DNA from 2 places in the Rhizobium etli CFN 42 genome. Region 1 is predicted to be linked to the other one. Evidence: riboswitches for the same ligand, from Rfam matches in the RefSeq annotation. Region 1 holds a riboswitch; the other holds the start of a gene.
What was found. Region 1 has a riboswitch for cobalamin ahead of bluB (5,6-dimethylbenzimidazole synthase). Riboswitches for the same ligand answer to the same signal wherever they lie in the genome.
Positions count from the first base shown of each region.

Region 2: linked by a shared signal. The riboswitch ahead of nrdH (glutaredoxin-like protein NrdH) and the one ahead of bluB (5,6-dimethylbenzimidazole synthase) in region 1 are both predicted to bind cobalamin.

Region 1 covers NC_007761.1:2,474,216-2,477,607, forward strand. The annotation lists gene RHE_RS12090 (DUF2865 domain-containing protein) at 1-623, shown strand, start outside; gene bluB (5,6-dimethylbenzimidazole synthase) at 627-1,316, opposite strand; cobalamin riboswitch at 1,359-1,544, opposite strand; gene RHE_RS12100 (3-deoxy-7-phosphoheptulonate synthase) at 1,916-2,980, shown strand; gene RHE_RS12105 (TolB family protein) at 2,977-3,392, opposite strand, start outside.
Region 2 covers NC_007761.1:3,938,313-3,941,704, forward strand. The annotation lists gene nrdE (class 1b ribonucleoside-diphosphate reductase subunit alpha) at 1-1,123, opposite strand, end outside; gene nrdI (class Ib ribonucleoside-diphosphate reductase assembly flavoprotein NrdI) at 1,183-1,587, opposite strand; gene nrdH (glutaredoxin-like protein NrdH) at 1,604-1,825, opposite strand; cobalamin riboswitch at 2,084-2,309, opposite strand; gene RHE_RS19015 (heavy metal translocating P-type ATPase) at 2,499-3,392, opposite strand, start outside.

The DNA.
Region 1 (3,392 bases):
AGGCGATGCGCACCGACACTTTCATTCCGCTCGGCGGCGGTGAAGAGGCCGATCCGCGTTACGGCCTGCCGAGGGCCGAAATGCTTTCGCCGGTCAGCACCATCTGCGTTCGCAGCTGCGACGGCGGTTTCTTCCCGATCAGCTCGAACACCACCTCGGTCGATTTCGGCCGCGATGCCCAGACCTGTGCCAAGATGTGCCCCGGCATCGAGACGGAGCTCTTCTATCGCGACGTGACCAGCACCGACGCCTCGAACATGATCTCGGCCGCAACGGGCGCGCCCTATAGCGCCATGAAGAACGCCTTTGCCTACAAGAACCGCGCGCCTGGTGAGAAAAATTCCTGCGCCTGCAATCTCACCGCCTATTACGAGGAGATGCGCGGCAAGCAGGCCCTGAGCGAACCGCCGCAGCAGGGCTCGATCACGACGGTCCGCACCAATCCGCCGGCGAGAGATACCGCGGCAGCATCAGTCCCGCCGCAGCCATCCGTTCCCGAACGTCCCTACGACCCCACGCAGAACAAGGTCCGTCAGGTCGGCCCGCAATTCCTTGCCGGCGACCAGGGCTCGATCGACCTTGCCAATCCGGCAACGCCGGGCCCGCAACCACAACAGCAGTAATTGCTAAGGGTCGTTGCGTCCCCATCCATCATGGAAAACGAGTTCCTCGAGCGGTAGCCGCTGCCGCCAACCTTTGACCGAGAGTTCCGGTTCGTCATAAAGCCGGTCGACAAAGCCGGCACAGAGCCACGCGACCACCTCGATATGCTCGGGTATGCCGAGGATTGTTTTCAGGTCGCCTTCACGAAAGATGCTGACCCAGCCGATGCCGACCCCTTCGGCGCGGGCTGCAAGCCAGAGATTCTGGATTGCGCAAACGGTCGAATAGGAATCCATCCGCGGATTGTGCGTCCGTCCCAGCACCACGCTGCCGCCGCGGGTGGGATCGCAGGTCACGCATATGCCGAGCGGCGCCTCCACGATGCCTTCGAGCTTGAGGGAGCGGTACGCCTGCCGCCGTTCGCCGTCGAACATCAGTGCCGCCTCTTCGTTGGCCTTTGCAAAAGCGTCCCGGACACGCGCGCGCACGGATTCGCTTTTCACCAGGATGAAGTTCCACGGCTGCATGAAGCCGACGGAGGGAGCGTGATGGGCGGCCGTCAGAAGCCGCGCCACGACATCGTCCGGCAACGGATCGGGCAGGAACTGGCTGCGCACGTCGCGTCGGGTCATGATCACGTGATACACGGCCTCGCGTTCGGCCGGAGAAAAACCGGATGCCTCCGACAGGGCATCCTCAACAAAGGGTCGCATCGTCAAATCCCCAACAACGCAACCGCCCGCCGTCCGCGCGGGTTGGGTCTATCTTGCCAGGCCGGTCTTCTGACTTGGCGTCATCCGTCTGCCGCAGCCTTCCCGGCAAAACCCAGTGGCATGATGAAGCGGCGGGCGTCGGCCTTACAGCGTTGGGCACGTTCCGGTCTTGCACCGGATTCCCGATTCTCCCGCGTGAAAGCGGGCACCTGACGAGGTATCTATTTCAGGAAAGCGCTTCGCGGGCAAGCGGAGGCAGCCGAGTCCGATGAGGCCGTTAGGCAAACAGCGATTTTTCCGCCTGACGTGCCGGTAAACAGGCGGCCGCTGGTCACGACCACGCTCGATGCATTGGAGACTGCTGCACGCCCAAGCCCTCTTTCAGGCCGCAGATTCTGCGTGACAACGGAAGGCCGCCACGCTAAACACGCCGCATGTCGATCACTTCTGTCTACGCCTCGCGATTTTATTGGTACCGCTGCTCCCAGCGGATGCGGGCCCGTGCGTAACTGAATTCGACGCGACGACCACCCGAACAGCCGCTAGTCTACCTGGCGGCTTTTTTGTTCCGCACGGTATGACCAAACAGGAGCCATGCCGTGCCCGATACCATCGATGATCTGCGTATCCTCGAGATCACCCCGCTGACCAAACCCGCCGATATCATCGCGGAAATCCCCCGCACCGTTGCCGTCAGCGAGACGGTGACCAGCAACCGTCATGCGATCCATCAGATCCTTGAGGGAGAAGACGACCGCCTGATCGTCGTCATCGGCCCCTGCTCCATCCACGATCCTGCTGCAGCACGCGAATATGCCGAGCGCTTGGCGGAACAGCGGCAGCGCCTCTCCAGCGATCTGGAAATCGTCATGCGCGTCTATTTCGAAAAGCCCCGCACCACGGTCGGCTGGAAGGGTCTGATGAACGACCCGCATCTCGACGGCAGCTACCGCATCGAGGAAGGGCTTCGCATTGCCAGGCGCCTGCTGCTCGACATCAACGCAATGGGCCTGCCCGCTGGCGTCGAATTCCTCGAGACGATCACGCCGCAATACATCGCCGACCTTGTTAGCTGGGGCGCGATCGGCGCGCGTACGACCGAAAGCCAGATCCATCGCCAGCTCGCCTCCGGCCTCTCCTGCCCGATCGGCTTCAAGAACGGCACCGACGGCGGCGTCCGTGTGGCGCTCGACGCCATCCTGGCCGCCTCGCAGCCGCATCACTTCCCCGCCGTCACCAAGGACGGGCAGGCCGCCATTGCCTCGACGAAGGGCAACGAGGACTGCCACATCATCCTGCGCGGCGGCAAACAGCCGAACTATGAAGCGGACGATGTCGAAGCTGTGGTCGGCGAGGCCGTCAAGCTAGGCGTGACCCCGCGCATCCTGATCGATGCCAGCCATGCCAACAGCCGCAAGGATCCGATGAACCAGCCGCGCGTCGTCAAATCCGTGGCCTCGCAGATCGCCGCCGGCAACCGCCACATCAAGGGTATGATGATCGAGAGCAACCTCGTCGCCGGCCGCCAGGATCTCGTCCCCGGCAAACCGCTGGTCTACGGCCAGTCGATCACCGATGGCTGCATCGACTGGGACATGTCGGTAGCAGTATTGGAAGACCTGGCGAAAGCCGCTGGCGCGCGGCGCAAAGCGGCGGCGGCTTAACCAGCCGGGAAATAACGCACATAGGCGAATTCTTCGCCGTCAGGAGACCAGCAGGGCACATTGATCGTGCCCTGCCCGCCGAAAAGCTCGAACAGCGTTTTCAGGTTGCCGCCATCCATGTCCATCAGCCGCAGCCGCACATCGAGATCGCGCGGGTGATCGAAAACCGAGGGGTCATAGGACAGGATCAGCACCTTGTCATTTCTCGGCGACGGATGGGCGAACCAGTTGCCCTGATTGTCCGACGTTACCTGCTCGAGGCCCGTGCCGTCGGGGTGGATACGCCAAATCTGCATCAGCCCGGTGCGGCTGGAATTGAAATAGATCCATTGCCCGTCGGCGGAATAGTCCGGCCCGTCATTGCGGCCTTCGCCATGCGTCAGCCGCGTTTCGGCGCCGCCGTCGACGGAGA
Region 2 (3,392 bases), 1.5 Mb from region 1:
TGCGCCCGGCGACAGGGTTTGCCCGGTTCACCGTGTCCTCGAACATGATGTAGGGATAGCCGCTTTCGAACTGAATTTCGGCAATGACCTGGAAAAATTCGCGGGCCTTGATCTTCTTCTTCGAGATGCGGGCATCCGCCACCATCTCGCGGTACTTTTCCGTCACCGAAATCTCGGTGAAGGGCATACCGTAGACCCGCTCCACGTCGTAGGGCGAGAACAGGTACATGTCCTCATTGTTCCTGGCGAGCTCGAAGGTGATGTCTGGCACGACGACGCCGAGCGACAGCGTCTTGATGCGGATCTTCTCATCGGCATTTTCGCGCTTGGTATCGAGGAAGCGCATGATGTCGGGATGATGGGCGTTGAGATAGACGGCGCCCGCGCCCTGGCGCGCGCCCAGCTGATTTGCATAGGAGAAGCTGTCTTCGAGCAGCTTCATCACCGGGATGATGCCGGAGGACTGGTTCTCGATCTGCTTGATCGGCGCGCCGGCCTCGCGGATGTTGGTCAGCGACAGCGCCACGCCGCCGCCGCGCTTCGACAGCTGCAGCGCCGAATTGATCGACCGGCCGATCGATTCCATATTATCCTCGACCCGCAGCAGGAAGCATGAAACCAGTTCGCCGCGCTGCTTCTTGCCGGCATTGAGGAAGGTCGGCGTCGCCGGCTGGAAACGGCCGGAAATGATCTCGTCGACCATGTCGCGGGCAAGCGCCTCGTCGCCCCGTGCCAGGGTCAGCGCCACCATGCAGATGCGGTCCTCGTAGCGCTCGAGATAGCGCTTTCCGTCGAAGGTCTTCAGCGTATAGCTGGTGTAATATTTGAAAGCGCCGAGGAAGGTGGGGAAGCGGAACTGCCTCGCATAGGCCTGATCGAACAGGTCGCGCACGAAATTGAAGGAATACTGGTCGAGCACCTCCTGCTCGTAATACCCCTCAGTCACGAGGTAATCGAGCTTTTCCCTGAGATTGTGAAAGAACACGGTGTTCTGGTTCACATGCTGCAGGAAGTACTGCTTGGCCGCCGTGCGGTCCTTGTCAAGCTGGATCCGCCCCTCATCGTCATAGAGGTTCAGCATCGCGTTCAGCGCATGATAGTCGAGCGCTTCCGCCGCTTTCAAAGGGCGTTCGCCGGTGGGATGAGCAAAAGTGTTATGTGGTTTTGCTCCGGCATCCCGCGTCAGAGTTGTTGCCGTGTCCAAAATCGTTCCAATCCGTGTTTGACCTTGGCGACATCTTCGGCCGTGCCTATGAGCTCAAACCTGTACAGGTAAGGCACCTGGCATTTGCGCGAGATCACGTCGCCGGCGAGCCCGTATGTCTCACCGAAATTGCTGTTGCCGGCGGCAATCACGCCCCGGATGTGTCCTCGGTTCTCCGCATCGTTCAGGAAACGGATCACCTGCTTGGGAACGGCGCCCTTGCCGTCACCGCCGCTATAGGTCGGCACAACAAGCACGAAGGGTTCGCGGATATGAAACGCGTCCGCACCGCTCGCCGGAATGCGCGCCGCGCGCAATCCGAGCCTGGCGACGAAGCGATGGGTATTTTCGGATCGGCTAGAATAATAAACGATCAGCCCCATCGCCTTTCTCCTCGGGTCAGGAGAGCGCGCTGATCATATCGGGACGGAAACCCGCCCAATGCCGCTCGCCGGCGATGACGACGGGCGCCTGCATGTAGCCGAGGCTGCGGACACGATCAAGCGCTTCTGCATCCTGGGAGATATCGACGATATCGTAATCGACACCCAGGCGGTCGAGGGCGCGATAGGTGGCGGTGCATTGGACGCAGGCGGGTTTGCTGTAGACGGTAACACTCATCATGTTCCTCGTGATGTCAAATTCAGGACGTAATACTGGGATCGGGCGCCTTGCGACGTCCGGGGCAACGCTTGATGGTGATCTGGCAAAGTCGGCGGTTTAAACGCCCGATACGATCCCCTTCGGGATTTGCGCGGGCGGCGGCCTTGATATTCTGGACATGACTTCAACCCCGAAGTGCTCATGCGGGCGTTCAGGGCGGCGCAACAGGCGCGGATTATTCCGCTTTCATGCACGCACCTTCCGGACACCCCGCCCGTGGACATCTAGTTCAAGGCAGGTCTCCTGGCTCGCGGGTCGAAGCACCCTGCCCCAGCCTTCCCGAGGCATCATGCCTCAGTGACCTGAAATCGGACAGTTGCTCGCCGCTTACAGTTGCGGGGGCAGCTCCGGCCTTGTTGCGCCGTCATGGCGAAACGCACCGTATTCCCATCTTCGCCCGCGATCCTGACGAATCGAAGGAACCTTGAACACTAGATATAGTACGCGAATCCAAAATCACGTCAACGGATGGTTTGTGCATCGCGTTACGACAGGTTTGAAATCGCTGCGTTCCTGTGAAAAACATGGCTAACGAAGGCTTAACGAAGTGAGGCTGTGGAGAAGGTTCGGATGGCCTGTAGCCGGGCCTCAGATTTTTGTTTCCCGGCCCGGCGCGAGTCGCCCCGAATAGTCATTGTCCCTTTACTCGAAGCAGCCTGAGCGCGTTGATCGTCACCAGCACGGTGGCGCCGGTATCGGCAAGAATCGCCGGCCAGAGCCCGGTGATGCCGGCAATGGTCGTCACCAGAAACACCGCCTTCAGACCGAGCGCGATGGTAATATTCTGCAGGATGTTGCGCATCGTCCGTTTCGACAGTTCGATCATCCGCGCCACGTCGCCGACGCGCCCGTGCAGCACGGCGGCATCGGCCGTCTCCAGCGCCACATCGGTGCCGCCGCCCATGGCGATGCCGATATCGGCAGCCGCCAGCGCCGGCGCGTCGTTGATGCCGTCGCCGACCTTGGCGACGATGAAACCCTGGCGTTTCAATTCGCCGACGACCTTCTGCTTGTCCTCAGGCATCATCTCGCCGCGCCAGTCGATGCCGAGCATGCCGGCAACGGCTGCAGCCGTCCGCTTGTTGTCGCCCGTCAGCATCATCGCCTTGACGCCGGCCGATTTCAGCGCCGAAAGCCCGGCTTCCGCATCCTCGCGCGGCTCGTCGCGCATGGCGATCAGGCCGGCCGCAACGCCGTTGACGAGCAGCACCGATACGCTCTTGCCCTCGTCGTTCAGAACAGCAATGCCTGCATCCTTTTCGCCATCGAGGGCTCCGCGCTCCCGGGCCGCGGATGGCGACAGCAGGTCCAGCGTCTCGCCGCCGACTTTGCCGCTGACGCCCTTGCCCGGCAGCGCTTCCAGCTCGAAGGCCGGCGGCACGGGGACGCCGTCCGCCCAAGCACGGTTGAGGATCGCCAGCGCCAAGGGATGGCCGGAGCCCTGCTCCAGCACCGCCGCGCGCGACAAGACCTGCGCCTCGCTTAATCCGAAGGCAACGATATCGGTCACCTGAGGCTTGCCTTC